Regions from separate parts of the Methylobacterium carpenticola genome, predicted to be linked through region 1. Evidence: predicted binding sites of a transcription regulator. Region 1 holds the regulator's gene; each other region holds the start of a gene.
The links. Region 1 encodes LexA, which represses DNA repair genes until DNA is damaged. Its sites were predicted from a motif close to TGTTCNNNNTGTGTTCNG; they were not measured.
Positions count from the first base shown of each region.

Region 2: ACE101_RS06765 (ImuA family protein) is a predicted target of LexA. The motif match lies at 4,962-4,979, and genes of this name have one in related genera.
Region 3: ssb (single-stranded DNA-binding protein) is a predicted target of LexA. The motif match lies at 5,983-6,000, and genes of this name have one in related genera.

Region 1 covers NZ_JBHZEO010000001.1:6,176,805-6,184,521, forward strand. Annotated here, with positions in the region: gene ACE101_RS28615 (FixH family protein) at 1-72, shown strand, start outside; gene ACE101_RS28620 (heavy metal translocating P-type ATPase) at 82-2,358, shown strand; gene ccoS (cbb3-type cytochrome oxidase assembly protein CcoS) at 2,355-2,492, shown strand; gene ACE101_RS28630 (HD-GYP domain-containing protein) at 2,536-3,615, opposite strand; gene lexA (transcriptional repressor LexA) at 4,176-4,898, opposite strand; gene ACE101_RS28640 (hypothetical protein) at 5,094-5,453, opposite strand; tRNA gene ACE101_RS28645 (tRNA-Leu) at 5,662-5,747, opposite strand; gene ACE101_RS28650 (FAD-dependent monooxygenase) at 5,782-6,996, opposite strand; gene ACE101_RS28655 (zinc-finger domain-containing protein) at 7,019-7,276, opposite strand; gene ACE101_RS28660 (DUF456 domain-containing protein) at 7,452-7,717, shown strand, end outside.
Region 2 covers NZ_JBHZEO010000001.1:1,397,070-1,404,786, reverse strand. Annotated here, with positions in the region: gene ACE101_RS06775 (error-prone DNA polymerase) at 1-2,419, opposite strand, end outside; gene ACE101_RS06770 (DUF6504 family protein) at 2,760-4,265, opposite strand; gene ACE101_RS06765 (ImuA family protein) at 4,183-4,932, opposite strand; gene ACE101_RS06760 (hypothetical protein) at 5,245-5,916, shown strand; gene ACE101_RS06755 (sigma-70 family RNA polymerase sigma factor) at 5,924-6,673, opposite strand; gene ACE101_RS06750 (CsbD family protein) at 6,851-7,054, opposite strand; gene ACE101_RS06745 (multidrug efflux RND transporter permease subunit) at 7,168-7,717, opposite strand, start outside.
Region 3 covers NZ_JBHZEO010000001.1:3,090,277-3,097,993, reverse strand. Annotated here, with positions in the region: gene ACE101_RS14565 (autotransporter domain-containing protein) at 1-1,939, opposite strand, end outside; gene gyrA (DNA gyrase subunit A) at 2,357-5,083, opposite strand; gene ssb (single-stranded DNA-binding protein) at 5,295-5,825, opposite strand; gene ACE101_RS14550 (alpha/beta fold hydrolase) at 6,416-7,309, shown strand; gene ACE101_RS14545 (L,D-transpeptidase) at 7,436-7,717, shown strand, end outside.

The DNA.
Region 1 (7,717 bases):
ACCCTCGTCGTGGACGTTGCCGAGGGCGGCGAGCGGGTCTTTCGCCGCCACGGCCGCGTCGTGCTGAACTAGGGGGCTGCGATGGCCTGCTGCACGGATGCGGCGCTCGCCTACGTGGAGGCCCATGCCTCTTGGAGCGCGGCGAACACGCGGCCCTCCCTGCCGCGGGACTATGCGGCCTTCGTGAGCGAGGAGCCGGACGGGGCGCACCGCGCGGCCTTCGCGGTCGAGGGCGTGCGCTGCGCCGCCTGCATCGGCACGATCGAGCGGGGCATCGCGGCGCTCCCGGGCATCGCCGGGGCGCGGCTCAACTTCACCGAGCGGCGGCTCGCCGTGACCTGGGCCCCCGGCGCCGCTCCAGAGGTGGGCGGCGTGCTCGCGGCCCTCGACGGGCTCGGCTACCGGGGCCATCCCTTCGACCCGCGGCGGCGCGACGAGGCGGCCGCCCGCGAGACCGAGCGCCTGATCCGCGCGCTCGCGGTGGCGGGCTTCGCCTCGATGAACGTGATGCTGCTCGCGGTCTCGGTCTGGGCCGGCAACGTCTCGGACATGACGCCGGAGAACCGCGACCTCTTCCACTGGATCCAGGCGCTGATCGCGCTGCCCGCGGCGGCCTATGCGGGACGTCCCTTCTACGAGGGCGCCGTCCGGGGCTTGCGGGCCGGCCGGGTGACGATGGATTTCCCGATCACGCTCGGCGTGGTGCTGACGCTGGTGATGTCGGTGGTCGAGACGGCGCAGGGCGCGGCCCACGCCTATTTCGACGGCGCCACCATGCTGCTGTTCTTCCTGCTGATCGGCCGGGTGCTCGATCAGGTCATGCGCCGCCGCACGCAGACGCTCGCCGAGAATCTCGCGGCTTTGCGCGCGGAGACCGCCGCCCGGATCGAAGCCGACGGAACGGTGCGGGATGTGCCGCTCGCCGATCTCGCCCTCGGCGCGATGGTGCTGGTGCGCCCGGGCGAGCGGGTGCCGGTGGACGGCACCGTGGTGCAGGGGCGCTCCGAGCTCGACCGCAGCCTCGTCACCGGCGAGACGGCGCCCGTGGCCGCGGAGCCCGGCGATACGGTCCATGCCGGCTCGCTCAATGCGAGCGGAGCGCTCACCGTGCGGGTGACGGCGGCCGGCATGGGCACGCTCCTCGACGAGGTCGAGGGGCTGATGCGCCGGGCGCTGGAGGTGAAGTCCCGCGCCCTGGTGCTCGCCGACCGGGCGACGCGCCTCTACGTGCCGGTGGTCCACGCGGCGGCGCTCCTCACCCTGGCGGGCTGGCTCGCGGCGGGCGCCGGACTTCACGCGGCGCTCCTCGCCGCCGTGGCGGTGCTCATCATCACCTGCCCCTGCGCCCTCGGGCTGGCGATTCCGGCCGTGCAGGTGGTGGCCGCGGGAGCCCTGTTCCGCGAGGGCGTGCTGCTCAACGGCGGCGACGCTCTGGAGCGCTTCGCCGCCATCGACACCGTCGTCTTCGACAAGACCGGGACCCTCACCCTGCCCGAGCCGGTCCTGGCGGGTCATTGCGATCCGGCCCAGCTCGCGCTCGCGGCCCGGCTCGCACGGTCGAGCCGGCACCCCATGGCCATGGCGCTCGCCGCCGCCGTGCCGGACGCCCTGCCCTGCCCCGATGCGGAGGAGGCGGCGGGGCTCGGCGTGCGCGCCCGCATCGACGGGGTGCCCGTGCGCCTCGGCTCCCCCCGCTTCTGCGAGGCCGAGACCGAGGCGGCCGAGGCCCTGGCCCGGGATCACGGCGCCTCGGCGATCTGCATGCGGGTGGGAGAGGCGGCCCCCGTGGTCTTCCGGGTGCGGCAGGCCCTGCGTCCCGACGCCCACGCCGTCCTGCGGGCGCTGCGGGCGGCGCGCTACCGGGTTCTGATCCTCTCCGGCGACCGGCCCGAGGCGGTCGCGGCCGTCGCGGGGGCCCTCGACGTCGCCGAGTGGCAGGGCGGCCTCACGCCCCAGGACAAGATCGCCCGCATCGCGGCGCTGGCGCGCGATGGGCGTCGCGTGCTGATGGTGGGCGACGGGATCAACGATGCGCCCGCGCTCGCCGCCGCCCACGCCTCGGTCTCGCCGGTCACGGCGGCGCATGTGAGCCAGGCGGCGGCCGACGCGCTGTTCCTCGGCCGCGGTCTCAGCCCCGTCCTTGCCGCCCTGCGCATCGGCCGCACGGCCCGGCGGCTGATGCTGCAGAACCTGTGGTTCTCGGCGGCCTACAACGCGGCGGCGATCCCGCTCGCGGCGGCCGGTCTGCTGACGCCGCTGATCGCCGCGCTCGCCATGTCGGGCTCCTCCGTCGTGGTCACGCTCAATGCCCTGCGGGCCCGCCGCGCGCCGGCCCTGCCGGAGGCCGCACGCCGATGAACGTCCTCGTCCTGATGATCCCGCTCGCCCTCCTCCTCGGCGGGATGGGGCTCTGCGCCTTCCTCTGGGCCCTGCGGAACGGCCAGTACGAGGACATCGACGGCGCCGAGCACCGGATGCTCGCCGACGATTGAGGCCCTTCCTCGCCGGGCGCTTCCCGGCTGCCGACGATGCCGCTCAGAGGTCGTCCGCCGCGAGGCTCGCGGCGATCGGGCGGAAGGCCGCGAGGAGCGGCCTGTCGAGCTTCGGGCCCATCCGCTCCATCACCGCCCAGGCTTCGGCGGCCGCCATCGGCGCCCGGTAGGGCCGCCGCTCGGTAAGCGCCGAGTAGATGTCGCAGATCGTCGCGAGTCGGACGATGTCGCTGATCTGCGCCCCGCGCAGCCCATCCGGGTAGCCGGAGCCGTCGAGCATCTCGTGATGATGCCGCACCACGTCGAGGATCTCGGGATCGAAGCCGCCCTGATCGGCCAGCAGCTCCGCGCCGATTGCCGGATGCGCCCTCATCACGGCCATCTCCTCGCCGGAGAGCGCCGCCGGCTTGTTGAGGATGGCCCGGGGGATGCGGGCCTTGCCGATGTCGTGGAGAAGCGCGGCCCGCACCAGCCGCTCCTGATCGCGGCGCCGGAAGCCGAGCTGGACGGCGAAGGCGCAGGCATACCCGGCGACGCCGAGGGAGTGCTGGTAGACCCCGATCTCGTGAGCCCAGATCGTATCGAGCCACACCCGGATCCCGCTATCGGCCATGGCGTCGAGGATGATCCGCGTCCCGGTCTCGACGTCGTCCTGGCTCAGCGCTTCGCCCTCCGTGGCGGCCCGAAAGATGCGCGTGACGCGGGCCTTGGCTTCCACCGCCTGGTCACGGACCGCCCGGAGCGGCTCGGCCGCGCGAGCCATCGCGTCGATCCGCAGGAGCGTGAGCAGGGCCGTCACGAGGTCGGCGATCGGGGTGGAGGCAGGGAGCACCTGGCTCGCCCCGAGGGCCTGGGCCTGCGCGATGGAATGCGGCCGGAGATCCCGGGCGAGGCAGAGGCACGGCGTGCCGCGGGCGCGCATGCCGGTCACGGCCGACAGGATTCCCGCCATGGCTGACGGGTTGCCGGGGGCGAGGTCGAGGACGACCGCCCGGCACCGACCCAGCGGCAGGCCCTCGCCCGGGAGCAGCGCGATGCAGGGCAGAAGACGCGCGAAGGCGGCCGCGAGATCGCTGATCTCGCTCGCTCTGTCGGTGATCAGCAGGATGAACTCGTCCCGCATGGCGTATCCCGGCTGGTCCTTCCGACGCGGGCGCAGCACCAAGCCTCTCACCGCTCGCGATCGGAGTCTTCATCAGACGGGTTAAACATTCCGTTTGGGAAATGCGGTCGACTGCCTGAAACTGTTGAAACAGCGCCGTCGCCGCGCAGTCCTCGTAAGACCGTCTGCGCCACCATCGCATCATCGGCCCGAGCAATGTCTGCCGAGCCATGGCGTGGCCTCATCGCCGGCCAGGTTCAACGCGTGGCGGCTCCCATACCGCTCGCTTGCGGCGGTGTTTCCCGATGTGCCGATGCCGTTGAGTATCCTTGATCACGGGATTGCTCACCGCGAGCGGAATCTCTCAACGTCAATGCATTCATCCATGACCGGATCGACGGCTTTGAACGCGGGCGAGCAGGTCCGGGTGCGTCGGGATCTCGCCGGCCGGGATGCCCGCGGAGCCGGCTTCGGCCCTTGTCCGGGCTGCTCGAGGAGGTCCGCTCACGCGACCCTGCACTTCGAGCGCCCGGATCGCCGGAGGTCGCGATCTGGAGGGCGGCCGCAGGCCCGGGGCGCGCTCAGTACTTGCGGATGAGGCTGACGAGGCGGCCCTGGATGCGGACGCGGTCCGGACCGAGCACCCGGGTCTCGTAGGCCGGGTTCGCCGCCTCAAGGGCGATGGAGGAGCCGCGGCGGCGCAGGCGCTTGAGGGTGGCCTCCTCGTCGTCGATCAGGGCCACCACGATGTCGCCGGTATTCGCGGTGTCCTGACGGCGGATGACCACGAGATCCCCGTCGAGGATCCCGGCCTCAACCATCGAATCGCCGCGCACCTCGAGCGCGTAATGCTCGCCGCCGGCCAGGAAGTCCGGCGACATCGCCACCACGCGGCTCTGGCTCTGGATCGCCGAGATCGGCGTACCGGCGGCGATCCGCCCCATCACCGGGATGCTCACCGAGCGCCCGCCATCGTCGGGCACGAACGAGGCTGTGATCGGAGCGGGCTTGGCCGCAGGCGCGCCGGCCCGGCCGCCCTCCACCACGCTCGGCGTGAAGCGCACCACCTCGGCCGACTGGGCCGCCACCGCATCCGGGATGCGGATCACCTCGATGGCGCGGGCCCGGTTCGGCAGGCGCCGCAGGAAGCCGCGCTCCTCCAGGGCGGTGATCAGCCGGTGGATGCCGGATTTGGACTTGAGGTCGAGGGCGTCCTTCATCTCGTCGAAGGACGGCGGGACGCCGGTCTCGCGCATCCGCTGCTGGATGAAGCGGAGCAGGTCCAACTGCTTACGGGTGAGCATGGGATATTCTCATCGCCTGCGCCGGTGCGCGATACGAAACAAATCGCGAACATGTTAGGCGTTCCTCAAGTGTTCCGCAAGCGGGTGTACCGGGCCGGAGCGGTGGGAGTTCTTCGATCCGGAGCCTGCCAAGCCTCGCTGCCGTGACCTCCGGTCGAACGGCAGCGAGCCGGATATGCGCCCCTTGCGGGCCGGTCAGGACTCGGCTTGAAGGTCCTGAAGCCGGATCCGGGCGCGGACGAGGGCGACGAGTTCCTCGTCGAGGTTCCGCAGCAGGCGCAGATCCTCCTCGGCGTCGAAGCCCAGCGCCAGGTCGCGCATGGCGCGGCGCGCCTCCGCGTCCGCGACCGCCTGGCTGAGCAACTCGCGATCCTCGTCGGTGGCCCGTGCAGGTGCGGCGGCGCCCTGAGCGCCCTGGAGCGCCCACAGCTCGACGCGCAGCACCGTCAACGCGTCGATCGACAGCCAGAGCTGGCGTTCGGCCTCCGTCGCATCCGCGCCGGCGCGATTCAGGGCGGTCACCCGGGCGGCCTGGGCCGCCGACCGCATCTCCATGGCGACGATCCAGCGGCGGACATCTGCGAGAAGTGCGCCGACATCCATCACGCCACCCCGGCTGGTCTCGGATCTCTCCCGTCACCGAGCCTAGCACGGCACCCGGCTCGGAGCTACGCAAGCCGTGTCGTTGGCCATCTCTTTGTGTAACCGGCGGTTTTGCTCGTGCCGCTGCCGGCCCTCGCGGGTCAGCCACCCCCGGAACGGCTGGTGCGGACGGCGGGACTCGAACCCGCACGACCAGAGGTCGCAAGATTTTAAGTCTCGTGCGTCTACCGATTCCGCCACGTCCGCGCCGCCCCGGGTTACCCCGACGACGGGCGGAAGATCAAGCGTCGGAAACCGGCTGCCAGCCGTAGAGCCACGCGTAGCGCTCGGTCATCCGGGCGGGGCCGAGCCGGCCCATCACGAGATCCCGTCCCGCCGCCATCACGCCGCCCGCGTGGTAGATCCGCCCGTTGCGGCGCGCCTGCGATTGGATCGCCCGGGCGCGCGGCGCGCGCGCGGCCGTGTAGGCGGCGAGCGCGGCCGGTACGGCCCCATCCGACAGGCAGGCCGCCAGCACCGCCGCGTCCTCGATCGCGAGCGCCGCCCCCTGCGCGAGATACGGCATCACCGGATGGGCGGCGTCGCCCAGGAGAGCGAGGCGCCCGCGCGCCATCGGGGCGGCGACCCGGCGGTCCGCCAGGGTCCAGACCAGCCACGTATCCGGCACGCGCAGGAGTTCGGCGAGCGGGGCCGCCGCGTCCGCGAAGGCGGCGCGCAGGCGCGCCGGATCGCCGGGAGCGCTCCAGTCCGGCTCCTCCTCCGCCTGGGGCAGCACGGCCACGAGGTTGATGCGCTCGCCGCCAGCGACCGGGTAATGCACCACGTGCCGGCCGCGCCCGAGCCAGAGGCCGGTCTCATCCCCCTGGAGGGCGGCCGGGGCGCGATCGCGCGGCAGGGTGGCACGCCACGCCGCCTCCCCGACCGGCATCAGCCGGCGGCGGTCGAGATGCGCCCGCAGGGCCGAGCGGATCCCGTCCGCCGCCACGACGAGGTCGGCGGAGAGCGTCTCGATGCGTCCGCTCTCGCTCGTCACCGTCAGGCTCGCGCCCTCCCGGGTCTCGGCGAAGCCGGCGGCGCTGCGCCCGACCAGGAGCCGGATGCCCGGCCGGCTGCGCACCGCGTCGAGGAGGATCGTCTGCAGGTCGGCGCGATGGATCACGAGGTAGGGTGCGCCGAAGCGCTCGCGCATGGCCGCACCGAGCGCCACCTCGCCGATCTGCCGGCCGCTCGCGAGCGCGCGGATGCGTACGCCGGACGGCTCAGTCGCCACCCGGCGCAGGGACGGCCCGAGGCCGAGATCGGTGAGGATCCGGCTCGCATTGGGCGAGAGCTGCAGGCCGGCGCCGACCTCGCTGAAGGCCGTGCGCCGCTCGGCGAGCGTCACCGTGTGGCCGCGCGCGGCGAGGGCGAGCGCCGCGGTGAGGCCGCCGATGCCCGCCCCGGCGATCGCGACCCGCAGGCCCGGCCGGTCGGGGACGGGCCTGTTCGGCGGCAAGGCCTTGTTCGGCGGCAAGACCTTATTCGGCAGCTAGACGGGCGCGGTCGTCCCACACGGAGGCGGCCGGGTCGGCGGTGCCGGGCTTCAGGTCGGAGCGGTAGCGGTACAGCGTGGAGCAGTACTGGCAGATGATCTCGCTCTCCGCGCCCATGTCGAGGAACACGTGCGGATGGTCGAAGGGCGGCAGCGCCCCGATGCACATGAACTCCTTGGAGCCCACATGGATGACGCGCACGCCGTCCTGGTTGTGGAAGTGGGGTACCGCCTTGTCTGCCATCGCGGGGATCCTGCTGGAGCTTGGCTCTCTCGCGCCCCCTCTACCCCCTCGCGGACGGGGCGCCTAGGGGGCCGGTCGTCGCCCTGCCGGCGCGCATCGTCCCGCTTTGGCCGAAATCGGCCGCCACGAGGCCCGCGAGACACCGCAGATGAACGAACGGGATCAGGGGTTTTCGATGAGGATCGGGATCACGGGCACCGCCTTGGCCGGCATGGCGCTCGCCGCCGCGCTCGTCCTGCCGCAGGCGGCGTCCGCACAGAGCAACACCGCCCTCGGCGCCGGGGCCGGGGTCGTCGCCGGAGCGGTGGTGGCCGGGCCGGTCGGGGCGGTGGTGGGCGGCCTGGTCGGTGCCGCCTGGGGCGAGTCCACGAAGCCGCGCCGCCGCCACGCCCGCCGCCGGGCGGTCCGCATCACGGCCGCACGGCCCGCGCCCGCGGCCCG
Region 2 (7,717 bases), 4.8 Mb from region 1:
CCAGCCGCAGGCCGAGCCGCAAGGCCATCACATGGCCCTCCGCCGGTTCGAGGGTGCAGTCCCAGCGCGAGGCGTTGACGTCGACGGGGCGGACCGGGACCCCGTGCAGCCGGGCATCGCGCACGATCTGGGCCGGGCCGTAGAAGCCCATCGGCTGCGCGTTGAGGAGCGCGCAGGCGAACACGTCCGGGTGGTGGCATTTCAGCCAGGACGAGGCGTAGGCGATGAGCGCGAAGGAGGCCGCGTGGCTCTCCGGGAAGCCGTAGGAGCCGAAGCCTTCGAGCTGCCGGAAGGTGCGCGCGGCGAAATCCGGCGCGTAGCCGTTGCGGACCATGCCGGCGATCAGCTTGTCGCGGTAGAGGCCGATCTTGCCGTTCGCCTTGAAGGTCGCCATGGCCCGGCGCAGGCCGTCGGCTTCGGCGGGGGTGAAATCCGCCGCCACGATGGCGACCCGCATCGCCTGCTCCTGGAACAACGGCACGCCGAGGGTCCGTTCCAGCACGGCCCTGAGCGTCTCGCTCGGATAGGTGACCGCGCCGGGGTTCCGGCGACGGCGCAGATAGGGATGGACCATGTCGCCCTGGATCGGGCCGGGCCGCACCAGAGCCACCTCGATGGTGAGATCGTAGAGGTTCTCCGGCTTCATCCGCGGCAGCATCGCCATCTGGGCGCGGCTCTCGATCTGGAACACGCCGAGCGTGTCGGCCCGCTGGATCATCGCGTAGGTGTCGGGATCATCGTGCTCGATCGCGGCGATGTCCTGCGGCGGATCCTCGTCGCTCCGGTGCTCCTTCAGGAGCGCGAAGGCGCGGCGCAGGCAGCCCAGCATGCCGAGGCCGAGCACGTCGACCTTCATGAACTTCAGGGCCTCGATGTCGTCCTTGTCCCATTCGATGGTCTGGCGCTTCTCCATCGTGGCGGGGGTGATCGGGCAGAGTTCGTCGAGACGGCCGAGGGTCAGCACGAAGCCGCCCGGATGCTGGCCGAGATGGCGCGGCGTGCCGATGAGCGCCTTGGCGATGTCGAGGGTCAGGCGCAGCCGCCGGTCGGCGAGGTTGAGGTTGAGGGCGCTCGCCTCCCGCTCGCCGACCCCGTCGCGCGACCAGCCCCAGACCAGCCGGGCCAGCGCCCCGGTCACGTCCTCGGGCACGCCCAGCACCTTGCCGACCTCGCGCACCGCGCCGCGGGCGCCATAGCGGATCACGGTGGCGGTGAGCGCCGCGCGGTCCCGCCCGTAGGTCGCGTAGATCCACTGGATCACCTCCTCGCGCCGCTCGTGCTCGAAATCGACGTCGATGTCGGGCGGCTCATCGCGCTCGTCCGAGACGAAGCGCTCGAAGAGGAGCTGCTGCTGCACCGGATCGATGGCGGTGATGCCGAGGCAGTAGCAGATCACCGAATTCGCCGCCGAGCCCCGCCCCTGGCAGAGGATGCCCTGCCGCCGCGCGAAGCGCACGATCGCCTCGACGGTGAGGAAGTACGGGGCGTAGCCCTTGCGGGCGACGAGGGCGAGTTCGTGCCCGATCTGCTTGCGGACCTCCGGTGAGAGGCCGCCGGGAAAGCGCCGGGCGGCGCCCTCCAGGGTCATGGCCTCCAGCCGCTCCTGGGCCGAGCGGCCATCCTCCCCGGCCTCGTCCGGATAGGTGTAGGTGAGGTCGTCGAGGGAGAAGCGGCATTGCTCCGCGATGGCTCGCGCCCGCTCCACCGCCTCCGGATGGCGGGCGAAGAGGCGCGCGGTCTCCGCGGGCGGCTGCAGGTGGCGTCCGGCATGGCGCTCCCGGGCGAAGCCCGCCGCCTCGATGGTGGTGCCGAGGCGGATGCAGGTGACGACGTCCTGCATCAGGCGCCGGTCGGGCACGTGGTAGAGCACGTCGCCGGTCGCCACGGTGGGCACGCGCGCGGCGCGGGCGTGGGCCGCGATCGCGTCGAGCCGCAGGTGATCGTTCACGCCGAAGCGGCGGGTGAGGGCGCAATGGCTCCGCGGCCCGAAGACCGCCTTCAGGCGGCCGAGGCGTCCGGGCAGCGCCGCGTCGGGCCTGTCCGCGAGGAGGATCGCGATCAGCCCGTCGCTCCATTCCGCCACATCGCCGAGATCGAGCGTGCAGCCGCCCTTGCCCGCCCGCGCCTTGCCGAGGGTGAGCAGGCGGCAGAGGCGGCCATAGGCGGCGCGGTCGGTGGGATAGACGAGGAGCGCCGTGCCCTGGTCCGGCCCGGAGAGGTCGAGCCGGCAGCCGGCGACGAGGCGGCAGCCCGTCGCCCGCGCGGCCTCGTGGGCCTTCACGAGGCCGGCCACGGAGTGGCGGTCCGTGACGCCGAGGGCGGTGAGGCCGAGAAGGGCGGCGGTCGCGAACAGCTCCTCCGGGGAGGAGGCGCCCCGCAGGAAGGAGTAATGCGTGGTGACCTGAAGCTCGGCGGTCATGGCGGGGGGCAGCCCCCCTGGCCCCCACCCCGCGCCTCATGCTGAGGTGCTGCGAAGCAGCCTCGAAGCACCCCTGACCCTCGCTCCCGGGCACCGGAGGGCCGGAGCGCCGCCCCGGGATGCTTCGAGGGCGCGCGATCTTCGATCGCCCGCCCCCTCGGCATGAGGCATGAAGCGGCTTCCAGAATCCGTCCGCTCGATTCATACGGTTTCCGGATGATCGCTTCGCGATGCGGAAACCGGCCTCGCTCAGGCGCCGCGCGGGCTCGTGATACGGTTTCCGAAAGTGATCTTCCGGAAACCGTATCAGACGCCGCGCGGGGGCCGGCCAGGGCCATGATCACGCCTCCCCGAAGCCGTGCAGCCACCACCGCCCGCCCTGGTCGGCCGCGGCGTCGCGGAAGAGCCAGTAGCGGGCACCGGTGCGGTCCTCGACCCGGTAATAGTCGCGCAGGGCCGAGACCTCGTCGTCGCTGCGCCACCACTCGCCGAAGACCCGCTCGGGCCCGTCCGCCCGCACCACCCGCAAACGCCGCCCGCGCCAGACGAACAGGGCCGGCGGAGCGTCGGGCAGTTCCGCGACCGCCTCCACCCGCTCCGGGGGATCGACCAGCCGGCCCGGCCGCGGCAGGTCCGCGGGCCAGGTGAGGCCGCTCGCCGGGGCGAGGGGGGCCACGCGGCGCACGCTCCGCTCCGGCCACTCGCTCTCGACGGGGGCGGCACGGAACAGCCGGCCCGGCCCGAGCCGCGCCGCCAGCCGGTCGACGAGTTCGCCCATCGCGTCCGGATCGGCCTCGCCCGCCGCGAGGGCCGCGATCTGCCGGGCCGACAGGGGCTCGGTGCGGGTGGCCGCGAGCGAGGCCTCCTCGATGCCGAAACCGGGATCCACCCCGGCGAGGCGCTCCGTGAACAGCCGGGCGAGATGGGCGGGATCGCGGCTCGGCCGGGCGGTGCCGAGGCGCAGGGCCTGCGGCACGCCGTCGATCCGCCGGAAGACGAGATCGAGCCGGCGCGCCCCGAGCCCCCGGCGCTCCAGATCGAGGCCGAGGAGGGCGGTGAGCCGCGCCACCACGCGGGCCAGCGTCTCGGGCGCGCCGATGGGCTCCGGGAAGGCGAGGCGGGCCCGCGGAATCTCGGCGGGCGTCAGGTAGGCGAGGGGTTCGGGGGCGCGGCCGAGGGCTTGGTCGAGGCGGGCCGCCACCGCTTCGCCGAAGCGCAGGCGCAACGGGGCCCGGGGCAGGGCGGCGATCTGGCCGATCCGCGTGAGGCCGAGCTGCTCCAGCCCGGCCACGATCCCGGGCTCGAGGCGCAGGGCGCGCACCGGCAGCGGCTCCAGCACCGCCGCCTGGCCGCCCGGCGGCACGATCGGCGCCCGCGGCGCGTGCCGCGCCACCGCCCAGGCGGCGCCCGGCGTGTCGGCGAGGCCGATCCGCACCGCGAAGCCACCCGCCCGGATGCGCCGGCTGAGATCCGCGACGAACCCCGCCTCGCCGCCGCGCAGATGCGCCGCGCCCGCGCTCTCGATCCAGATCCCGTCCGGCGGATCGAGGGCGACCAGGGGCGCGTAGGCGAGGCACCAGCCCGCGAGGCGCGCGAGGCCCGCGGCATCGTCCGCAAAGTCGGCCTCGGCCATCGCGAGATCCACCACCATGCCCTGCGCCTGCGCCACCGGCATCCCGGGCCGCAGGCCGATCCGCCGGGCGGTGGCGTCGACGGCCGCCACAAGCCGGCGCGGACCCGCCGTCGCCACGGTCACGAGGGGCCTATCCGGCGGCGGAGAGCCGCCCTTGCGCCGCAGGCGGTCGGTCGGCCAGGTCGGCAGGAAGATGGAGACGACCCTGCGCATCGGGAGCCTCGACGAGCCATGTCCGGGGTTCCGCGCCGCGGGCGCGCAAGAGGGCGAGGGACCAGCGGGACCGCGCCAGACCCGGCACCGCGGCCGGCAGGGCCGGGGAAGGCGCGGGCGTGACGCACCAGCGGGTGGCGGCGGCGCTCGGCTCGATGTCGGCCCCCGCACGCCAGCGGCGGATCACCAGGGCGAGCGCGCCGCCGCTCTCGGCGGCGAGCTGAAGCCGCCGCGAGGCGGTGAGCCCCATCCGCGCGACCTCGCCCACCACCGCCGCGAGGCTGCCGTGCCGCAAGCCCTCCTCCATGGTCGGCAGAACCTCCGCCTCGCGGCGGGTCTCGGCGTAGAGAACCCGGTCGGGATGGAGGCCCACCGCGGCGAGGCCGGGGGCGAAGAGGTCGCGGCCGGCGAGGCACCACAGGACGGGGCCGGGCAGCCGGGCGAGGAGACCGCCGGCGAAGAGGGCGGCGAGGGCCGCGTGGCCGGCGCTCGGCCCGGCCTCGACCACCTCGTGCAGCGCGCCGAGGCGCAGCCCCCCGCCCGGGAGGTGGCGGTCGACGGCGTCGATCCCGAGCGGCAGTGCCGGCCGGGGCCGCGCGGTCCGCTCCAGGCCGCCGATCCTCTCCCGCAGGGCGGCGAGCCGCCGCTCTCGTCCGGTCTCATGCATGCCATGTCCGCCTCCGACCCGAACGCGTATGTTCCCGATTTGTTCTAGCGCGGCGGCGCCTCAGGGCGCGAGTCCGACGATGGGGGATGAGCCCGGCCTGTGGATCGCTGTGGATAAAGGCGCGATGGCGATCAGGAGCAGAGGAATGCGATGCCGTCTCGGCGGGAGATGTCCGGAAGCGCGGCGCAAGCTGCCCTCAACCATCTGCCCGCAAGCGTCGCCACAACAAGACCATCAATCATCGTCACGCATAGGCGGATCCGGCCTCCGGCCCGGAACGAATTCCCGCTTTTTTCCATAGGTTTCCGTTCCATGTCGCCGCTTTTCTTCCTCCATCTTCCCAAGACGGGCGGCACCAGCATCCGCTACGCGGCGCATGAGATCTTTCCCAAGGATAAGATCTTCATGCTCTATGGCAAGGACAGTCCGACGACACATCCTTACGCCAACGAGATCATGTACTACCGCCCGGAGCTGCAGATCGGCCAGCAGCTGGCGATGATCGCGGAGTACCTGGCGCGGAACGGCATCGCCTTCTACGCGAGCCACATGAGCGCGGCCTTCCTGCCGGGCTTCGATCCGGAGCGGGCCTTCACCCTGTTCCGCGAGCCGACCGAGCAGGTGCTGTCCTACTACGTCTTCCAGAAGAAGCACGGCCGCACGCAGCAGAGCCTGGAAGCCTTCATCGAGGATCCGCGCAACCAGAACGTCCAGACCCAGGCCTTCGGCAACGCCGACCTCGACCAGCTCGCCCTGGTCGGGATCCTGGAGGCCTACGAGGCCTTCGTGGAGCGGCTGAATCGCCGCTTCGGCCTCGCCTTCCCGGTGGCGCACAAGAACGCCCGCGGGCTCGCCTCCCGTCTCGCGGGGCCGAAACTCAGCCCGGCCCTGCGTGCCTATGTCGAGCGGCTCAACGCCTCCGACATGGATCTCTACGAGCGGGCGGCGGCGCGCTGGTCGCGGATCGCCGCACGGCCGGCGTGAGCCGTCCTCAGCCTTCGAGGGCCATCAGGCTGCTGCCGTTCAGGACCGAACGGGTGAGGCGGTCGGCGCCGAGTTCGCCGCCCGTATAGCCGAGGAGTTCGGCGAGCTTGTCGCGGGCGCGGCAGACCCGGCTCTTCACCGTGCCGACCTTGCACTGCATCAGCGCGGCCGCGTCCTCGTAGGACATGTCGCCGACCGCCACGAGGAGCAGCGCCTCGCGCTGCTCGGCGACGAGCTTGTTCAGCGCCTCCTGCAGATCCTGCACGTCGAGCCGGTCGCCCTGGCTGGGCGCGGTGGTCAGGCGCGCGGAATAGACGCCCTCGCCATCCTCCACCTCGCGGGAGCGCTTGCGGTGCTCGGAGTAGAAGGCGTTGCGCATGATGGTGAACAGCCACGCGCTCAGATTCGTCCCGTCCTCGAACCGGTCGCGGCTCTGCCACGCCTTGAGCAGAGTGTCCTGCACGAGGTCGTCGGCCCGCGAGGGATTCGCGGTCAGGGTCAGGGCGAAGCGCCGCAGGGAGGAGGCCGCCGCCAGGAGTTCCTCGCGGAAACGGTCCTCCCGCGGCGCGCCGAGAGCGGCGAGCGCGGCGTCGAGCCGGGTGAGCAGGTCCGAGAAGGCGGCGGGCGCTTCGACCTCGCCGAGCGCCGCATAGGCGTCGCGGAGCTGGCGGCCGAGATGCTCCTGCACCTCCGCGGGAAGGGTCGGGGGCGATGCCGGAACCGGCTTGGTCCGGCCGGTGGAGGATGAATCGGTCATCGGTCTGCACGCTGGCCCGGGGGACGCAAGCCAAGCTAGACCATAAGTGTGTCGTGGGCGAGGGTTAATGACCATTCACAGGTGCGCGAGCGCACCTCACGACGACGATGACCGGCGCCGCGAGCCCGCGACGCCGGTCACCGGACGGGTCTCAGGCGGATGTCGTCCGCCCGCCGATCAGAGCTTGTCCTTCACCGCGTCGGCGGCATTCTTGATGCCGTCCTTGGCGTCGCCGACAGTCTTCTGGGCCTCGCCCTTCAGCTCCTGGGCCTTGCCCTCGGCCTTCAGCTTGTCGTTATCGGTCAAATTTCCAACGCCTTGCTTGATGTTGCCGACGGCTTCATTGGCAACGCCCTTAACCTTATCGGTGAAGCTGCTCATGGGGATCTCCTGAAACGTGGCCTTTATTGCAGGCCCTGACCCTATGAACAGCTGCGACGCGCAATGGTTCCGCTGCGTCGTCCGCGGTGACGGCGGACGACGCGAGCGTCCGGTCAGTGCGTCGGAGCCGGCTCGCCCTTGAACTCCGGCAGGGATTGCGGTGGGGCGGCGGTGCCTTCCTCCCGCACGCGGCGGCGCTGGAACAGGCGCATCGCCACCACGAAGAAGACCGGCACCAGGAACACGGCGAGCACGGTCGCCGAGATCATGCCGCCCATCACGCCGGTGCCGATGGCCTGCTGGCTCTTCGAGGCCGCGCCCACCGCGATGGCGAGGGGCACGACGCCGAAGATGAAGGCGAGCGAGGTCATCACGATCGGCCGGAAGCGCAGGCGGGACGCCTCCACGGTCGCCTCGACGAGCCGGGTGCCCGGCCGCCAGAGTTCGCGGGCGAACTCGATGATCAGGATCGCGTTCTTGGCCGACAGGCCGATGATCGTGATCAGGCCGATCTTGAAGTAGACGTCGTTCGGCATGTCCCGGATGATCACGCCGAGGACCGAGCCGACGACCCCGAGGGGGATGACGAGCATCACCGAGAGCGGGATCGACCAGCTCTCGTAGAGCGCCGCGAGGCACAGGAACACGATCAGCACCGAGAGG
Region 3 (7,717 bases), 3.1 Mb from region 1:
GGGTGGGGGTGAGGAAGGCGAGGTTGGAGCTGACGCTGTCGAAGCGCCCGCTGACGCCGCCTGCGGCGGTGAGGATCGGGTAGAGGGTGCGGGGCTGGTAGCTGCCGTTCTGGGCGACCACCTGGACGGTGCCGCCGGCGAGGGTGGCGGAGCCGGAGGCGGCGAGGCGGTCGGCCTGGCCGGCGGCGTTGGCCTCGACCTGGACGGTCGAGCCGGCCGCGAAGCTGACGTTGCCGGCGACAGTGAGGGTGCCGATGGAGTTGCCGGGGGCGACGGTGGCGCCGCTCTGGGCGATGACGCCGCCGACCGTGCCGGTGCCGCCGAGGAACGCGCCCGACGCCACGGTGACCACCGATCCGGCCAGCGAGCCGTTCACCACGAGGCCGCCCGCCGCGACGCCGGTCGGGCCGGTCAGCGTGCTCTGGCCGGTGAGGATGAGATTGCCCCGGTTGATCTTGGTCAGGGTGCCGGTCCCCGCGATGGCATTCGCCATCGTCCCGTCGATCGACTGGTCGATGATCAGGGCGGCGTTGTCGGTGATGGTGCCGCTGCCGAAGGCGAGGGCGTGGCCGATCAGGGTGCCGCCGGCGATAGTTGTGCCGCCCGCATAGGTGTTGGCGCCGGTTAGCACCAGGGTACCGCTGCCCGCCTTCACCAGCCCGCCATTGCCGCCGATGTCGTTGCGCCAAGTGTCGAAGGCCGAGAATCCGCCCTTGGCGGCCTCCATCGTCACCGTCACGGTGCCGGAGAGAGAGCCGTAGCCGTCGGCCGCCGCGAACAGGTTGAGCCGGTCGTAGCCGAGCCCGTTGTCGAGCAGGCCGCCCGAGGCCAGTTCGGTGCTGGCGAGCACGTCGCGGCGCTGCGCCGCGCTGAGATAGGGGAAGCGGGTCTCCAGCAGCACTTCGGCCCCGGTTGGCACCACCGGCGCCAGATCCGTCGGGCCGACCGGCGCGAAGCCGTAGGTCAGCCGCGCCGTGTAGTCCGCCTTGTTGCGGGCGTAGTCGGAGAAGCGGTCGGTGGCGGTGTCGACCGCCGCGTGGGCGCAGACCGACAGCAGGCCGCCGCAGCTCTGGGTCAGATAGCTCTGCGCCTGGGCCAGGGCATCGACCCGCAGGGAGGCGCTCGCCGGATCGTTGAAGTAGCGGATCGCCGTGAAGGTGGCGAGCACGCGGGCGCCCATCACGTCGAGGGGCGAGTGCATGCCCGCGACGACGCGGTTATCGCCGAGTTCGCTCGCGCGAGTCAGCAACTCTTGGAAGCGCTGCGGCACGGCCTGGGCCAGGGCGAGGGCGGTCAGGACGGCGGCGTTGGTGTGGCCGCTCGGGAAGCCGCCGTCGCTCGACGGGTTCGTGCCCTTCGCCGGCACCAGCGAGGGCACCACCACGAAGTCGAGGCTCTGGCCGTTCAGCGTCTGCCGCCAGGGCCGGGGATAGTTGTAGAAGTTTTTCGCGGGCGTGGTCGAGGCGTTGGCGTTGCGCAGGCCGTTCACGAGGTCCACGACCTTGCCGAGGGCGGAGCCCGAGACGCCGATGCCGGTGCCCTGATCGTCGTACTTCACGGTCGACGTCGTGGCATCGAAGACCGGGATCGTGGTGGTGGCGCCGGCGCCGGTCTTGAAGGCGCCGGTCAGCGGCCCGAGCCCGTCGATGACCCCGTAGCTCTGGTTGCGCCGGTCGTCGTAATAGGCCGCGATCTCCTGATCACGGGTGCGCGCCCGCGCCTTGTCGACCACGATCTGAAGGTTGCGCTGCAGGATCGGCGCGCCGAGCGTCGTGGGCGTGCCCGTGTCCCAGGTCTTCCCCGTCGTCCAGAGCCGGCTGAAGCCCGATAGGACGTTGACGTTGTTGGTCGTGTCGGTGCCGGACGACTGGGCCAGAGCGGCCCCGGCGGGCACCAGACCGGACGTGGTCAGGAGAAGGGCGGTCAGCAGCTTGTTCACGATCGTTCCCAGCAAAGTCTCCGGCGCGCCTCTCGGCGCCGCCTGCCGCGGATGGTCCGCGCTGGGGATCGGCTAGCTTGGCCGTTTAACGGTCGCGTGACGAAGCGTCGGCAACGAGAAAGGAATCGGATATGCTCGGACATGCAGGGCGTGATGTGTCCCTGCGGCGACGATCACGCAATAGATCTTCCGCCGGCAATCGGATTTCGTAGAAGCATCGGACGATCGATCCCGGATAACCCGAGCGGCGCGCCTCTCCTCACCCGCCAAGGCCCATCATGTCCGCACAGGAGAGGACGAGAGCGAAAGAACGGCAGCTTCCGGACGCGGGCGGTTCCCCTCTCCGACTCGGGCGAGGGGAACCCGCTCCAGCTTGCCTCCGCTGACCGCCTTCGGAGGGCCGCGCGGCGAGGGGGATCAGGCCCCCTCGGCCTCCTCCTCGCCCTCGATATGCTCGACGGAGACCACCTTCTCGTCCTTGGCGGTGTTGAACACCGTCACGCCCTGGGAGGCGCGGCCGACGATGCGGATGTCGTCCACGGGCACGCGGATGAGCTGGCCGCCATTGGTCACCAGCATGATCTGGTCGCTGGTCTCGACCGGGAAGGAGGCCACGAGGCTGCCGTTGCGGGCGTTCACCTCCATGGCCTTGATGCCCTTTCCGCCGCGTCCGGAGATCCGGTACTCGAAGGACGAGGTGCGCTTGCCGAAGCCGCGCTCGGAGAGCGTCAGCACGAACTGCTCGGCCGCGCCCATGGCGATGTAGCGCTCCTGATCGAGGTCGATCGAGGCCGCGGTCTCCTCGGCATCCGCCTCCGGGGCGGCCGGCATCTCGATGGCCTCGCCGGTGGCGCGGCGGTCGGCATTGGCCCGCCGCAGATAGGCCTGCCGCTCCTCGGGCGTCGCCTCGAAGTGGCGCAGGATCGTCATCGAGATGACCCGGTCGCCCGCGGCGAGGTTGATGCCGCGCACCCCGGTCGAGTCGCGCCCCTTGAACACGCGCACGTCGGTGGTGGGGAAGCGGATGCACTGGCCCGCTGCCGTGGTGAGCAGGACGTCGTCGGCTTCCGTGCAGATCTCGACATGGACGATGTGGTCGCCCTCGTCGAGCTTCATGGCGATCTTGCCGTTGCGGTTCACCTGCACGAAGTCGGAGAGCTTGTTGCGCCGGACGTTGCCGCTCGCGGTGGCGAACATCACATCGAGCGTCTCCCAGGAGGCCTCGTCCTCCGGCAGCGGCATGATGGTGGTGATGCGCTCGCCCGTCTGGTCGAGGGGCAGGATGTTCACCAGCGCCTTGCCGCGGGCATTGGGCGCCGCCAGGGGAAGCCGCCAGACCTTCTCCTTGTAGGCCTGACCCTGCGAGGAGAAGAACAGCACCGGCGTGTGGGTGTTGGCCACGAACAGGCGGGTGACGAAATCCTCGTCGCGGGTCGCCATGCCGGAGCGGCCCTTGCCGCCGCGGCGCTGCGCCCGGTAGGTCGAGAGCGGCACGCGCTTGATGTAGCCGGCATGGGACACGGTCACGACCATGTCCTCGCGCTGGATCAGGTCCTCGTCCTCGACGTTCGAGTCCCAGTCCTGGATCTCGGTCTTGCGCGGCGTCGCGTATTCGGCCCGGACCTCGGCGAGTTCCGTCTTGACGATGCCGAGGATGCGGGCGCGGGAGCGCAGGATGTCGAGGTAGTCGGCGATCTCGTCGGCCAGCTGCTTCAGCTCGTCCCCGACCTCGTCGCGGCCGAGTGCGGTGAGGCGCTGGAGCCGCAGGTCGAGGATCGCGCGGGCCTGCGCGTCCGACAGGCGGTAGGTCCCGTCATCGGCGACGCGGTGGCGCGGATCGTCCACGAGGGCGATCAGCGGCGCGATGTCGGTCGCCGGCCAGTCGCGGCTCATCAGGGCCTCGCGGGCGCTGTTCGGATCCGGCGAGGTGCGGATCAGCCGGATCACCTCGTCGATGTTGGCGACCGCGATGGCGAGGCCGCACAGCACGTGGGCGCGCTCGCGGGCCTTGCGCAGCAGGAACTTGGTGCGCCGGGAGACGACCTCCTCGCGGAAGTCGATGAAGGCCTGGAGCAGGTCCTTGAGGTTGAGAAGCTCCGGCCGGCCGCCGTTCAGCGCCACCATGTTGCAGCCGAAGGAGGTCTGCAAAGGGGTGTAGCGGTAGAGCTGGTTGAGCACGACGTCCGCCATGGCGTCGCGCTTCAACTCCACCACGATGCGCATGCCGTCGCGGTCGGATTCGTCGCGCAGGTCGGAGATGCCCTCGATGCGCTTGTCGCGCACCAGCTCGGCGATCTTCTCGACCAGCGAGGCCTTGTTCACCTGATAGGGAATCTCGGTGAAGATCAGGGCCTCGCGCTCCTTGCGCAGCTCCTCCACGTGGGACTTCGCCCGCATCACCACCGAGCCGCGCCCGGTCAGGTAGGCCGAGCGGGTGCCGGCGCGGCCGAGGATCTGGCCGCCGGTGGGGAAGTCGGGACCCGGGATGATGTCGTTCAGCGCCTCGATGGTGAGGGCGGGATCGTCGATCAAGGCGACGCAGCCGTCGATCACCTCGCCGAGATTGTGCGGCGGGATGTTGGTGGCCATGCCGACCGCGATGCCGCCCGCCCCGTTGACGAGGAGGTTGGGGAAGCGGGCGGGCAGAACTGCCGGCTCGTCCTTCGACTCGTCGTAGTTCGGGTTGAAGTCGACGGTGTTCTTGTCGATGTCCTCGAGCAGCGCCATGGCCGGCTTGGCGAGGCGCGATTCCGTGTAGCGCATCGCCGCCGGCGGGTCGCCGTCAATCGAGCCGAAATTGCCCTGGCCGTCGACCAGCATCAGGCGCATGGCGAAATCCTGCGCCATGCGCACCAGCGCGTCGTAAATCGACTGGTCGCCGTGCGGGTGATACTGACCCATGACGTCGCCGACGATGCGCGCCGACTTGACGTACTTGCGGTCCGGCAGGTAGCCGTTCTCATACATCGAGTAGAGGATGCGGCGATGCACGGGTTTCAGCCCGTCGCGCGCATCAGGCAGCGCCCGGCTCACGATCACGCTCATCGCGTAATCGAGGTAGGAGCGGCGCATCTCGTCGGTGATGGAAACGGGCTTGATGTCGCTGGCGGGCGGAGGCGCGCCGGTCTGGTCGTTCTCTGCCAAGGTCACACTCTCGCGGCGGCCGACAGGGCCACCCTGGAAATAGCCGATTTCCAGCCAAGCCGCCACCCGCGTGGCGGCTGCTGGAACGCTTGTGAATTCAAGGCTTTAGATGGGGTGACGGCAGCGCCTGCGCAAGGCGCCGCCGACGCGGCCGGGCGGCGCTGACCGTTCCGTCCGCGCCGCCCCGTCATGCTCCGATCCCGGCAAACGCCTAGAACGGGATATCGTCGTCGAGGTCGTCGTAGCGCTTCTGGCCGCCGCCGCCGGCCGGGGCCGGCCGGCGCTCGCCGCCCGAGGAGCGGCCGCCGCCGCCGAAATCGCCACCACGGCTGATCTGGCCGCCGCCCATGCTGCCGCCCATGTCGTCGGCGCCCATCTCGCCGCCGCCGCCGCGTCCGTCGAGGATCGTCAGCTCACCGCGGAAGCGCTGCAGCACGACCTCGGTCGTGTACTTCTCGGCGCCCGACTGGTCCTGCCATTTGCGGGTCTGGAGCTGGCCCTCGACATAGACCTTCGAGCCCTTGCGCAGGTACTGCTCGGCCACGCGGGCGAGGTTCTCGTTGTAGATCACGACCGAGTGCCACTCGGTCTTCTCCTTGCGCTCGCCCGTGGCCTTGTCCTTCCACGATTCCGAGGTCGCGAGCCTCAGGTTCACCACCGGATCCCCGGAGGCGAGGCGGCGGGTCTCGGGGTCGCGCCCGAGATTGCCCACCAGGATCACCTTGTTCACGCTGCCCGCCATTCCGCTCTCCTTCGCCGTCCATCTCTCTCGGGCTGCCGCGCCCGGCCCGGACCGCGGATCGTTGATCGAGTCGCGGTCGAGGTTGGGCCGAACGGATCCGCGCCGGCAAGGTGGGCAGGGGCTCTGTGCCCGCAACACACAGCCGGCCGGTCGCATATGTTCTATCTTTGTTCGCGCCGCGGATCAAGGCCGGGTCCGGTTTACCGCGTCGTCCAGGAGCCGGCAGGCGATCCGACGCCAGCCGTTGTTGACAGCCCCGCGATCGCGACAGAAAAAAGGCCACACCTTCGTGTGGCCCAAGTCTAGGGAGGAAACGCCCATAGAGGGCAGCAACGCGGCGACGCCATCGCCGTGCTGCAATGCGGAATATAGGCTTCGGTATCGGCATCATCAAGAGAGCTCAAGGTTAGATCCAGCGATCGATCTGCGATGATGCAAGGAAGCCACGCATCATGGCGGGAGCCCGAGCGGGATTGGGCGGCCGGTGATTCGCGAACACCTTCTTTCCCCTGCCGCCGCGCGGCGGTGCGGGGGATCTGTCAGCCTGTCCGGATCGGACGGAGCCTCGCCCCGTCCCGGGAGCACGATGCATGAGCGACGCGACCGTAACGAACGTCCCGCTGCCGGCGACCCGCTCGATCCGCCTGCGGGGCCTGGTCATGCACCTCGCCGAGGCCGGTCCGGAGGAGGGGCCGCTCACCCTGCTCCTGCATGGATTTCCGGAATTCTGGTACGGCTGGCGGCACCAGATCGCGCCGCTCGCCGCCGCCGGCCTGCGCGTCGTGGCCCCCGACCAGCGCGGCTATGCCGGGAGCGACAAGCCCTCCGATCTCGGCGCGTACCATCTCGATGAACTCGCGGCGGATGTCGTGGCGCTCGCGGATGCCTTCGGCCGCGAGCGCATCCGCGTGGTCGGACACGATTGGGGCGGCCTCGTCGCGTGGCGCGCCGCCGCCCAGTATCCGGAGCGGATCGACCGGGTTGCGATCCTGAACGCGCCTCACCCGGACGTCTTCCTGGATTACGCCAAGCGGCATCCGAGCCAGGGGCTGCGCAGCTTCTATGTCGGGTTCTTCCAGCTGCCCTGGCTGCCCGAGGCGATACTGGGCGCCGGCGGGTTCGCGCTGCTGCGCCGCGCGCTCGTCACGACGAGCCGTCCCGGCACCTTCGAGGCGGCCTCCCTCGACCGCTATGCCGCCGCCTGGGCCGAGCCCGGCGCGCTCACCGGCATGCTGAACTGGTATCGCGCCCTGCGGCTGCCCCGGCGGCCGGCGCCGTCCCCGATCCAGCCGCCGGTGCTCGTCCTGTGGGGCAAGCGCGACACCGCCCTCGAAGCCCAGCTCGCCGAGGACAGCCTGACGCGCTGCATCGACGGGCGCCTGCACTGGTTCCCGGACGCCACCCACTGGCTCCAGCACGAGGAGGCGGAGGCCGTGAACCGGGCCCTGATCGCCTTCCTGACTGACGCGGCACCCGGCGATTGAGCCTGTGTCCCGAATGCGTCACCCGCCCGGCCGTCGGCCCGCCCCGGCTTGACCGGCCCGATCCGTCTCGGCCATGCCCGCTGCTCCGCGCCGCGATTCGGCGCACCCGCAGAGGGGAGGGCGATCATGACGCCTCGAATCCTGGCGCCGCTCTGCGGCGCCGCCCTGATGGCGCTGGCCGCCACCGGACCCGGCCGGGCGGCGAGCGTGCTCGAAAGCGGCCCGCTGGCCGACTTCCTGACCGTCTTCCGCCAGCAGGCGGTGCCACGCCAGACCATCGGCTGGAACAGCCCCTACAAGCCCGGCACCGTCGTCATCTCGACGAGCCAGCGGCGGCTCTACTACATCCTGCCGAACCAGGAGGCGGTCCAGTACGGGGTCGGCGTCGGGCGGCAGGGCTTCTCGTGG